One region of the Ensifer sp. SL37 genome, then DNA from elsewhere that is predicted to be linked to it. Evidence: predicted binding sites of a transcription regulator. Region 1 holds the regulator's gene; the other holds the start of a gene.
What was found. The regulator LexA, encoded in region 1, represses DNA repair genes until DNA is damaged. The targets are predictions, from matches to a motif close to TGTTCNNNNTGTGTTCNG.

Region 1 (6,168 bases):
CGTCGGGATCGAATTTCTCCCCTTGCAGGAGCGGGTTGAAGATGCGGAAGAACGGTGCGGCGTCCGCGCCCGATCCGGCGACCCATTGCCAGCTTGCGGCATTGTTGGCCGGATCCGCGTCGACCAGCGTGTCACGGAACCAGGCTTCTCCCTTGCGCCAGTCGACGAGCAGGTCCTTGATGAGAAAGGAGGCGACAATCATGCGAACGCGATTGTGCATGTAGCCGTGGCGCCATAGCTGGCGCATGCCGGCATCGACGATCGGGTATCCGGTGAGCCCTCTGGTCCATCGAGTAAAATCGTCCTCGTCGTTCAGCCAGTGGAAGCGGTCGAATCGACGGTCGAGGTTGCGGCGGCCAAGCTCAGGATAATGAAACAGCAGATGATAGGAGAATTCGCGCCAGGCGAGTTCCTTGCGGAAGGTGGCCGCCCCTTCGCCGCTATCGGCCTGGGGCCCAGCTGCCGCATGCCAGGCCTGCGCCGGCGAAATTTCGCCAAAGGCGAGATGAGGCGAGAGCAGGGATGTGCCATCCGCGTCGGGAATGTCGCGGCAGCGTTTGTAGGCGTCGAGCTTCTCATCGACGAATTCTTCGAGACGGGTGGCCGCACCGTCTTCGCCCGGCGTCCAGACCTCGCTGAATGTCGCCGCCCAGTCCGGTTTCGTCGGCAGCAACGACCAGTCGTCAAGGCGTTCCGATCGCGGCCATGCTCCCGGGGCTGCGATATGGTGCGGCCGGTCGATCGGCGGTGCTGGCTCGTTTTTCAGTTCGAGCGCGCGCCAGAACGGCGTGAACACGCGGTAGGGGCCGCCCGTCGTCGTCAGCAGCCGCATGGGCTCATGCAGCAATTGTCCTGCAAAGCTCTCCGCGATGATTCCCCGCTCGGCCAGCGCCTTCTTGAGCGCGGTATCCGTGGCGATGCCGTTCGGGTCGTAGCGCCGGTTCCAGTAGATGCGCTCCGCACCGCTTGCGCGCGCAATCTCGACAATCACGTCAAGCGGCGCGCCTGATCGTAGAACGAGGCGAGAAGCGTGCCGCGCGAGACTTGCGCCCAAGGCCTCGAGCGAATGGTGCAGCCACCACGCCTGCGCCGCCCCGAGCGGACCGTTGCCGCTGTCGGCGGGTTCGCGAATATAGAGGGGAATGACGGCTGCCTCGCCGGCGGCAGCCGAGAGGGCGCGATTGTCGGCCAGGCGGAGATCCTTGCGGAACCAGACGATGATGGGCGGCGCCGCGGCCTTTGTCATGAAGAACCATCGGGAGGTTGGGGATTGATCACTTGGAGAACATAGGTGCAAAATGAAAAAGAGCCATTCGCATCGCTGCAAATGGCTCTTTTAGAAAGTGGCTCCCCGGGCCGGATTCGAACCGGCGACCTGTCGATTAACAGTCGAATGCTCTACCGCTGAGCTACCAGGGATCATCCGCGCCGCTGTTGTGCTGTGCGCTTCAGAAGTGAGGCTGCTAATACGCATGCTTTTCTGATTTGCCAAGCGCTTTTTCAAAAAAAATGACAAGTTCCGTTGCGAGGCTGTGGAGAAGTCCCCAATTGTGGGAAAACACGCCGGATAGGGAATGATGAATAAAAACAGGAAGCAGACGCATTTCGGCATTGATCCGCAAACACGACAGATCGTGCTGGGAAAATGGCGTATCGCGTTGCCCGACTCGCCCCTGCTGCGGATCCTACTGGGTTCGCTGCTGGTGTTTTGTGGTTTTCTCGGTTTCTTGCCCGTGCTGGGCTTCTGGATGATACCGTTGGGCCTGATCGTGCTTTCCCACGACATTCCCTCGGTTCGCCGCCGCCGTCGTCGTCTGGCCGTCTGGTGGGCGCGCTGGCGCGGGAAGGCCAACTCCTCGAACGGCTCCTGAGCCGGACGCCGATTTAACGATCTTGTTGTCGAGGCAGGGCGGTCGGCAGTTTTCGGTTCCTCGCGGCCGTCACGTACCAATTCCGAATCTCTCAACAAGGGCCGTGGCCGCGCAGGCGAATGACCGGTTCCTCGCGGTCTTCCCCTCTGTTGGGGTGCTTTCGAAAACTTTTCGGCAACCCATCAAACGCATAATGCGGTCTCGAATCAGGATGGGGACCGATGGCCAAAGCCACTACGAAACGTCGACGCCGCAGTTCGGGCCGAAGCACCAGCAAACAGGGCGGCATGGCGCCGTGGTATCTGGCCGCAGCGCTCACCCTTGGCGGCGTCATGGCCTACGACCATCGCGCCGAGTTGCGGCACTGGCCGGTGGTTTCGGATGTCATGGCCTTTGCATCGCGATCGGAAACGAAGCCGAAGCCTCAGCGCGCGGTTCCTGAAGCGCAGGAGCGCGTTGCGCAGCTGGCGGATAGGCACAAACCAAATCCGAAGCCCAACCCAGCGACGAAGGTTGTCCTGGCCGCCCCGGTGCCGTCGGTGAATGTCGGCGTCACGCCGCCAACCCCTCTCGTGCGGCCGAATGAAGAGGTGAAGACGGCATCCATCCGTACCGATCAGTTCTATTTTTGCGGCATTCGCAACGACAACTGCGTGATCGATGGCGCGACCTTCGTCTTCCATGGCGAGACGATCCGCGTCGCCGATGTCGATGCACCGCGAATCCGCCAGGCAAGCTGCGACAAGGAGCGTTCGCGCGGCTTCTACGCCAAGCAGCGCCTGCGCGAATTGCTGAATGCAGGCGACTTCAGGCTGATCTCGGCGGGAGGGCGATCAGATGCCAAGGCCGGCGAGAAACTGCGCCTGGTCACACGCGGTGACCAATCTCTTGGACGTGTACTCGTTTCCGAGGGGCTCGTGCGGCCGTGGGAAGGGCGCCCGACGCCCTGGTGCTGAGATCAGCTGGGAGACGATCGGCGGTCATCGTCGATCGTTCTGTGGAAAGTATCCGTCCTGCAATTCGACGGCGCGTTTTTCAGAAAATGCCTCTTGCGGTTTTTCGGCAATCATTCTAAATCCGCGCCAACGCTTGGTTATCCGAGCTGTGAGGCCTCGTGGCGGAGTGGTGACGCAGAGGACTGCAAATCCTTGTACCCCGGTTCAATTCCGGGCGAGGCCTCCAATAATCTCACCTCGTTAAATTTGGTTTGGCGTTCTGCCTTAGGGCAGCGCGGTAAAATTCGCGACACGTCCGCGCAAGCCACGTCTCCTATGCCTCCGTCGGATCTTATCGCTTCGGTGAATTCGGTAGAGGGGGAACGATGACTCCGCTGAGATCAACCGCATCGGTAGCGTCCGTCAACATTAAGAACGGAGGCAATGGCATCAATGAAAAAGAGACTGATCCTGACGGCGTTGGCGTGTTTTGCGGCGACCGCTATTGAGGCGCGCGCGGACGACCTGGTTTTCCAGCTGAAGAACAACACCGGCGCGGTACTGACGAATTTCTATACGTCGCCGGTCGGCGTCAATGAATGGGAAGACGATGTTTTCGGTCGGCAGGTCCTTAACCCCGGCGAGAGCATGGAGATCACCATTGCCGACGGGCGGGACGTCTGCAAATACGACATGCGATTCGAATTCGAGGAAGGCTCGGCCCTCGATACGACCGAGGACACGCAGGATCTCTGCGAACTCGGCGAATACACGATCCACGAATAAGCGATCTGGATTTCAGGTCGCCTTAAATGGAAAGAGCCTCGCCACTTTCAGTGGCGAGGCTCTTCTGATTCGGCGTTCTGCCTGGAATTCAATGGTAGCGGCGGATCAGCCCGACGAGCTTGCCCTGGATCTTCACGCGATCCGGTCCGAAAATGCGCGTCTCGTAGGCGGGGTTGGCCGCTTCGAGCGCAATCGACGCGCCCTTGCGACGGAAGCGCTTCAGCGTCGCTTCCTCGTCGTCCACGAGCGCCACGATGATGTCGCCGGGATTGGCCGAGTTGCCGTTGCGGATGATCACCGTGTCGCCATCGAAGATGCCGGCCTCGATCATCGAATCGCCCTTTACTTCGAGGGCGTAATGCTCGCCGCTGCCGATCATGTCGAGCGGAACGGTAATGTCATGGGTGTTGTTCTGGATCGCCGAGATCGGCACGCCGGCAGCGATGCGCCCCATCACCGGGACGGAAACAGACGTGCTTTCGGCGACCGGCGCCGGCTTCGGCGTGGCAGGAGCGGCGGCCGGCGGCTTTCCGAGGCTGCCCTCGATCACGCTCGGCGAGAAGCCCCTGCGCGGCTGTTGCTGGCCGGCGGCGTAGGCTTCCGGAAGCTTGATGACTTCGAGCGCGCGTGCCCGGTTCGGCAACCGGCGAATGAACCCGCGTTCTTCGAGCGCCGTGATCAAGCGGTGAATGCCGGACTTCGACGCCAGGTCGAGCGCATCCTTCATTTCATCGAAAGACGGCGGTACGCCCGACTCCTTCATGCGTTCGTGGATGAACAGAAGCAATTCCTGTTGCTTGCGGGTCAGCATGGCACGTCGCTCCAGAGGCGTGAAACAAATCAAGAACAGACACTATCTGTTCCATATGTGTTCCGCAAGTGCCTAAAACTCCGTGAATTCAGGCAATTGGCTGCTTCTGTGGGGGGCGATTGGTCACTTTTGCGGGAGCGGGGCGGTTTTCGGCGACGGTTGCGTCCCAAAACAGCGCCGGGCAGGTCAATCGCGCGCGTGATTCGAAAGAATCGCGGCTCTCTTCGCGGAGAGACTTAAGTCGCTTGCGAGGCCGAGCAGGCGTCTTCGAACTCCTTCACCGTTTCGGCGCTGTTGTCTTCCGGAAGCACTGCGTCGGCCGCATCGGTCGCAACGGGCGTATCGCCGTCATAAACGAAGGACTGGATGTAGAACGCGAGCGCGCCCTTCCAAACATTGCGTCCATCGATCTGATGGCACGGCACGGCCCGTTCGAAATCGGTCTGGAGTTCATCCACCGTCGCGGCACTGAGCTTGACGTCAGGCATATTGGGCGATGCGACTATCGAAGCGAGAAGCAGGGCGGCAAGCACGGTGATCGTCCACTTGATGAAGGGGTGGGACTACGGGTTGGTAAACGATGTGAACCGCGCTTTCGTTCCGAAGTCCAGCAAGCATGGCGATCACTCTGCCATGTTCAACAGCTCTTTGCCCGCAGGCTGTGGCTGATTTGCGCCAGCCGCTCCATCTCAAGCTCGTCTCGGCCGTTCTTCATGGACCGGCGCGGAGAATGCATCGGAGCTGCCAGCTTTCGCATCGGGCCTGGGGCGCGCAAAAATCCCTGCGGGGAAGGGCCTTCACCGTCTCGACAGGCCTCTAAAAAAAGATAACTTTGCGTGGATAGTGGGGTGGTTGCATGCATAGATTGTCGTTGGTGGTGCTCGGCCTGTTGCTCACGGCTGGAGCGGCGTCTGCCGAAGAAGGGCGTTCGAATATCTGGAAACGGATCAACGCCTGGACGGTGGGATCCGATCCTTCCCTGGGAGGCTCGTGTTACGCGGCGACGAGCTATGACGCCGGCGCTATCCTTCGTATCGGCTTTTATCCGCGGGGATCGACGAACCTGGCGTTTCTTTCGATCGGCAATGCCGAATGGAAATCAATCGAGCCGCAGCGGGAATACGATGTGGCCTTGCAGCTCGACCGTGGTCGTCAGTGGCCGGCCGTTGCGTTCGGTGTTGATCTGACCGGAGCCAAGGCCCTTGTCGTCAACTTTTCCAACACCGACTTCTTTACCGAATTCGTTCGCAAAAACACCTTGGCGCTGGCCTTCGAGGGGCGCGTCGTCGCGAGCCTCAGCCTGCGTGATTCGATGAAGGCGGTAAGCGAGATGTTCAAGTGCCAGGAGGCGGTGAGCGCCTTGATCCCGAATGGCGGTCAGGGAGCGGCGAACGATCCCTTTGCGGGCGCCGGTGGCAATGCGCCGAACAACGATCCCTTTGCCGGCGGCGGCCAGACCAAGTCGTCGAAAGATCCTTTCGCCATGTGATGGGCGCGTCCGCTTGCCGCAGAGAGGTGAATATTCCTAAAATATTGCCTGGGATCGGCTAGGCACCCTCGACAGTGACGGGGGGACCTATCAAAATGCGGGCAAACGGGGGTTTTGCATGCGTAGATTGCTGGTCGGATTGGTAAGCTGTCTGATCGCCGCGGGATCGGCCGCGGCTGAGGAGTCCGAAATCATCAAGTGGAAGGATGTCGACGGCTGGACCGTTGCATCCGACACCTCGATGGAGGGCTCCTGCTTCATCTCGTCGGTATTCGA
Region 2 (6,168 bases), 1.5 Mb from region 1:
GTCTGCGCGCGCTCGGCTGGACGCCGGGCGGGCTCCCGCGGCTGCACGATACGATCGAAAAGCTGCTCGGCTGAGACGCTGCGTAGAGCCGTTCTGTGTCGATCAAGGACTCCTTTAAGGAGTATTAATTTACAATTTAATACCCCAGGTTGCCGCCGAAAATCCGAGCTATGTTGGCTGCGCGGAACGGTTCCGGTCCGTGCAAAAGCTCAACCCTCCCGTCGATCGACGGCGCTTCGAAGGAAATCAATCATGCCTATCGAGACGTTGAATCCTGAAGTCTGGAAGCTTGTCGGCACTTTGAACGGTGAATGGAAAACGAATGGCGGCAAGGATTTCGGCTGGGGCACGGTCAAGACCTCATCGCAAACCTTGACTGCAAACGCCTTGCTTTCGGTCTACAAGCTGATGCGCGGCAACCAGAATCTGACGCGCGACTACTACCTCGTCGTCGGGGATGTCTATCACGGCATCCAGGGTTCGCCGTCCACTCCGTCGTCCAACTGGGTATCGGTCGGCTTTTACGCCAATCACATGAAGCTGCGCCTCGAGACGAACTCGCAGCAGGCGCGGCTCGTAACGTTCGGGCCGAACAGCACCGTCGAGCAAGCGACGATCAGTTTCTCGATCGGCGGCGAGCTCAGCGCCGAATACAGCAAGGAAGGCCCGAAGGGCGGCGCCTCGCTCAGCGCCAATGTCGGTGTCAGCTTCACGGCCTCCGAGGTTTCGTTTGCGGCACGCCCCGCAACGCAATCGATCGAGTGGCAGGCGAGATTGCCCCATGTCGGCTGGGTTTCGGCGGGAGTGCCGGCAAATCCCGGTCGCCCATCCTATGCCGGTTACATCTGGAATGCGGCCGCGATCATCGAGGTCCCGCAAGGCGCGACGCCCAACTTCAAAGGGCGCTTCGAAGTGGACTTCGAGTTCAATTGGACGCGCGGCATTCGCAAGCGGTCGTTCACGCCCGAGATCGATCTCGTCTACCAGTCCCTTACCAGGACGGGCACCAGCGACATCGAGGTTATTCCGCCGCTGCCGACGATACTGGAGACATTGCGCTCCCTCGCCTCTTCGACCGGTCGGGACGGCAAGACCGACACCTTCCTGGCAGCGCTGGAAAACTCTCGTGTGATCGATGCGCTCGGCGACAGCAATCTTGACCAGATCGTCATCGCGCCAACCAACCTGGCCGTCCAGACCTACTTCGACCAGCACCCGCAAATCGCGCTCGAGGCCGTTTCGCCGGCAAACCAGGCCTGGCTCGATAGCTGGATCGCCGAACGCATCATCAGCACACCGCCCGGCTCTGTTGAACTGGCAACACTCAGTGCGTCGGTAAAGAGCATGAGCGAGGGGGAATGGTACCAGTGCGCGGACGGCCTGCTGCTGGTCACCGACACCTATGAGGTGGCGTCCGGCCTGCGGGGCGCAGTGCGAAGCGGAGCCATCAGGGCCGCCTGACGCACCGTGACAAACGGGCGCCCTGCTCGGCTCAACAGAGCGGGCGGGCGGAAGCAAACAGGCCTGGCGTCGTCTTGATGCCAGGCTCTTTCAGCGCAAGACCGGACGAACCCGGAATTTGTCGCTCAGCCGAGATCGATCACCACGATCTCCGGCGGCATGCCGAAGCGAACCGGCGCAAGCGAGCAGCCGAGACCGCCGGAAACGATCAGATTGCAATCGTTCTCGGTCACATGGCCATAGGCGTAACGCTCGCCGAAACGCGAGGGCACGACCGGCGCATAGCCGAGAAACCGCACCTGGCCGCCATGGGTATGGCCTGACAGTGTCAGCGCGACACGCGACGGAACACGCGGGAAGACATCCGGCTCATGCGCCATGAGGATGACCGGATCGGTATCGCTCACCTGGGCGAGCGTACCGTCGAGATCGTCGAGACCGCTCATGCGCTTGCGTTGCCACTTCTTGCCGGGCACCAAGGCAAGCTGATCTTCGAGGCCAGCGATCCAGAAGCCCTGTCCCTCCTTCTCCAGTCTCACCGCCCGGTTGCTATAGACGTTGATGCCGACGTCCTGCAGCGCCTTGTGCCCGAAGGTCGGCCCACCGCCGTTCTTCTGCGCGGTCCGGTCTTCCCACCAGTCATGATTGCCCATGACCGCGTGGACACCGAGCGGCGCCTCGAGTGTGGCCAGCGCCTTCGACCATTCGCTGGAATGCACATAGCTGGTGACGAGGTTCATGCCGGCCACATAGTCGCCGAGCAGCAGCGTGATATCGCCGCCAAGGCTGTTGGCCTGCCGGCAGATCGAAGCGATACGCCTTGCCGGCATCCAGGGCTCGCACGCGTGGATGTCGGTGAGCACGACGGCGCGCAGCTTGAGGCCCGGTGTCCAATTGGGTGGCGTCAATTTGTATCGGGTGACGTTCAGCCGGGCCAGAGGTTCGACGGCAAAGGCGTAGCCGCCCAGTGCCGCCATGCTGACGACACCGCCGCCGATCAGTTTCAACAATCCGCGGCGGCTGATCATCTAGTCGTCGTCCTCTAATGTCAGGCGAAACTGGGTCGCCTCCATCTCCTTGGGGGGATTAAGGCCGATATGTTTCCAGGCATTGGCGGTCAAAATACGGCCGCGCGGCGTGCGTTGGATGAAGCCCTGCTGGATCAGATAGGGCTCGATGATGTCTTCGATCGCATCACGCGGCTCCGAAAGGCCCGCAGCGATGGTTTCGATGCCGACGGGACCGCCGCCGAAGTTCTGCGCGATCATGAAGAGGTAGCGCCGGTCGAGCTGGTCGAGGCCCATATTGTCGACGAGCAGCCGCGTCAGCGCCTCGTCCGCGAGCTCCTTGGTCACGGCTTCGGCACGCGCCACTTCGGCGAAGTCGCGCACCCGGCGCAACAGTCGGCCGGCGATGCGCGGCGTACCGCGGGCGCGGCGGGCGATCTCGCGGGCGCCGTCGTCGGTCATGCCGAGGCCCATCAGCCGGGCGCCACGCCGGACGATCGATTCCAGCTCTTCGACCGTGTAGAAATTGAGCCGCACCGGAATGCCGAAACGGTCGCGAAGCGGCGTCGTCAGAAGCCCGAGGCGGGTGGTTGCCGCCACCAGCGTGAACTTCGACAGGTCGATCTTCACCGACCGCGCCGCCGGGCCTTCGCCGATGATGAGGTCGAGCTGGAAGTCCTCCATCGCAGGATAGAGGATTTCCTCGACGGCCGGATTGAGCCGGTGAATTTCGTCGATGAAGAGCACGTCGCGCTCTTCGAGATTGGTGAGCAGGGCTGCGAGATCGCCGGCCTTGGCGATCACAGGGCCGGAGGTCGAGCGGAAATTGACGCCGAGCTCCTTGGCCATGATCTGCGCCAGCGTCGTCTTGCCGAGCCCGGGAGGGCCGACGAAGAGCACGTGGTCCAGCGCCTCGCCGCGATTTTTTGCCGCCTCGATGAAGATCTTCAGGTTGGCGCGCGCTTCCGCCTGGCCGGTGAAGTCATCCAGCGTCTGCGGGCGCATGGTCGCATCGAGGTCTTCACCGCGCTTTTCCGGCGTTATCAGGCGTGCGGCGTCAGTCATGCGTTCGTTCCATTCGGTCGGGCAGCTCAGCGCTGCAACCCGTCATCATGCCGGGCACGATGCGTTCTGCCTTCTGTGCCCGGCCAAGGCAAGCGTTCATCGCGCCAGTTCTTTCAGGCCAAGGCGAATGAGCTTGGCGCTGTCGCCGCCTTCGCCGCCGTTCTTCAAGGCCGCCGCAACGGCATTGGCCGCCTGGTCGCGCGAGTAGCCGAGATTGGTGAGCGCCGAAACCGCATCGGAAACCGGCGCGGAGGCGACGCCTTCGCCAAGCTCCTGCTTGAGGCCGATCGAGGCCGACATCTCGCCGGCGAAGGACGGCGCCTTGTTCTTCAGTTCCGTGACGATGCGCACCGCCACCTTGGGCCCGACACCGGGCGCACGGGAGACGGAGGTCTTGTCCTGCAGCGCGATCGCATTGGCCAATTCCCCCGGCGTCAGGGTGGAAAGCACGGCCAGCGCCACTTTCGAGCCGACCCCCTGCACGCTCTGCAACAGCCGGAACCATTCCCGCTCCAGCGCCGTCAGGAAGCCGAACAGCTTCAACTGGTCTTCGCGCACATACGTCTCGATGAAGAGCACCGCCGCCTCGCCCGCCGATCCGAGCCTGGACAGCGTGCGCGCCGAACAAAAGGCAACGTAGCCGACGCCGTGCACATCGAGCACGACGTGATCCTCGGCGATCTCGTCGATGGTACCCTTCAATTTGCCGATCATGTGGCGTCTCTCGCGGTGGGTTCTGGATGGTCATCGGACCATCGGAAATTATCGTGTCGGGCGCAACTACGCCATCAATGCGGCAAGCCGGCTCGTCACCGATTGCCGGTTGTGGGCATGGCAGATAGCGATCGCTAGTGCGTCCGCCGCATCGTTGCCCTTGAACTCGGCCTTCGGCATCAGAACCTTCAGCATCATGTGGATCTGCTGCTTCTCGCCATGGCCGACACCGATCACCGCCTTCTTGACCGCGTTCGGCGCATATTCGGCGACCCTGAGGCCTGCGCGCGCCGGCACCAGCATGGCGATGCCGCGCGCCTGGCCGAGTTTCAGCGTCGCTGTCGCGTCCTTGTTGACGAAGGTCTGCTCCACCGCCGCCTCGTGTGGCTGATAGCTGTGCACCACCTCGGCAAGGCCGTCATGCAGCTGGCAAAGTCTGGAGGCGAGGTCCATGTCGCCATCCGACGTCACCGTGCCCGAGGCGACGAAACGCAACGAATTGCCGAGCGTCTCGATGATGCCCCAGCCGGTACGACGGAGCCCCGGATCGATGCCGATGATGCGAATCGTGGTCTGCATGAATTTCACCCTATGATGTCAGTCCGGACGCTGCCAGCAAAAAGTGAACAAAACAAAAACATACGCACAGTTGAGGCGCGGCCTCAGGTTTTCTTCGGCACCGCCCTTGGATTGAGGAAAATTGAGCTTACATAGCCTTGCATCAATTTCTCTCAATAAAGGCCTTTGCCATGGCGACTTTCTCCGTCCTCGATCTTTCCCCGATCACTGAAGGCGGCAGCGTCGCCCAATCGCTGGAGAATTCGCGCCGTCTGGCCCAGGCGGCCGAGGAGAACGGCTACACCCGCTTCTGGCTGGCCGAACATCACGGCATGAAGGGCATCGCCAGTGCGGCGACCTCGATCGTGATCTCGCACGTGGCGGCAGCGACGAAGACGATCCGTGTCGGCTCCGGCGGCATCATGCTGCCGAACCACTCGCCGCTTGTCATCGCCGAACAGTTCGGAACGCTCGCCGCCCTCTACCCCGGCCGCATCGACCTCGGCCTCGGCCGTGCGCCCGGAACCGACATGCGCACCGCCCAGGCCCTCCGACGCAACATGGAGGCGAGCGGCAACAACTTCCCGAACGACGTCGTCGAACTGCAGGCACTGCTCGGCCCCGTCGCCGAGGACCAGAAGATCATCGCCGTGCCCGGCGCCGACACCAATGTGCCGATCTGGCTGCTCGGCTCAAGCCATTTCAGCGCCCATCTCGCCGGCATGCTCGGCCTGCCCTTCGCCTTCGCCTCGCATTTCGCGCCGGACATGCTGCTCTCGGCGCTGGAGATCTACCGCGAGCGCTTTACCCCCTCCGAGACCCTTGCCAAGCCGCAGGTGATGGTCGGCGTCATGGGAGTTGCCGCCGATACGGACGAGGAGGCGAACTACCTCTTCACCTCCATGCAGCAATCCTTCGTGGCCCTGCGCCGCAACGCGCGCGGGCAGTTTCCGCCGCCGGTCCAGTCGATGGATGGGCTCTGGAGCTATGACGAGAAGATCTTCGTCGACCATTCGATGATGTATGCGGTGGTCGGAGGGCCAGAGACGATCCGGCGCAAGATCGGGGCGTTCCTCGAGCAGACAAAGGCCGACGAACTGATCATCTCCATGCCGATCTTCGACATGCAGGCGCGGCTGAATTCGCTTCGCCTCTTCGCCGACGCCCAGCGCGATCTCGCCAAGGCGGCGTAAAGCCGGCCGATCAGATCGCCCCGAAGGCGGGTGCGATCTCTTCCAGATTGGCAAAGAACCGATCCGGCCCGAGCCCTTGCAGGAAGACCGGGTCGGCATAGCCCCAGGCAACCGCACCGGCCGCCACGCCCGCCTTTCGCGCCGCATCGATATCGCGCGCCTCGTCGCCG

Region 2: a site for LexA is predicted at 4,870-4,887, ahead of ruvC (crossover junction endodeoxyribonuclease RuvC). Genes of this name have one in related genera too.

The regions. Positions count from the first base shown of each region.
Region 1 covers NZ_JAPPRN010000006.1:3,643,273-3,649,440, reverse strand. The annotation lists gene OVA00_RS29955 (cryptochrome/photolyase family protein) at 1-1,246, opposite strand, end outside; tRNA gene OVA00_RS29950 (tRNA-Asn) at 1,345-1,419, opposite strand; gene OVA00_RS29945 (hypothetical protein) at 1,578-1,871, shown strand; gene OVA00_RS29940 (thermonuclease family protein) at 2,093-2,827, shown strand; tRNA gene OVA00_RS29935 (tRNA-Cys) at 2,980-3,053, shown strand; gene OVA00_RS29930 (hypothetical protein) at 3,251-3,592, shown strand; gene lexA (transcriptional repressor LexA) at 3,681-4,403, opposite strand; gene OVA00_RS29920 (hypothetical protein) at 4,640-4,891, opposite strand; gene OVA00_RS29915 (hypothetical protein) at 5,278-5,892, shown strand; gene OVA00_RS29910 (hypothetical protein) at 6,020-6,168, shown strand, end outside.
Region 2 covers NZ_JAPPRN010000006.1:2,129,065-2,135,232, reverse strand. The annotation lists gene OVA00_RS22355 (NAD-dependent epimerase/dehydratase family protein) at 1-74, shown strand, start outside; gene OVA00_RS22350 (hypothetical protein) at 253-1,461, shown strand; gene OVA00_RS22345 (metallophosphoesterase) at 1,587-2,489, opposite strand; gene ruvB (Holliday junction branch migration DNA helicase RuvB) at 2,490-3,533, opposite strand; gene ruvA (Holliday junction branch migration protein RuvA) at 3,630-4,247, opposite strand; gene ruvC (crossover junction endodeoxyribonuclease RuvC) at 4,314-4,826, opposite strand; gene OVA00_RS22325 (LLM class flavin-dependent oxidoreductase) at 4,997-5,998, shown strand; gene OVA00_RS22320 (HAD hydrolase-like protein) at 6,009-6,168, opposite strand, start outside.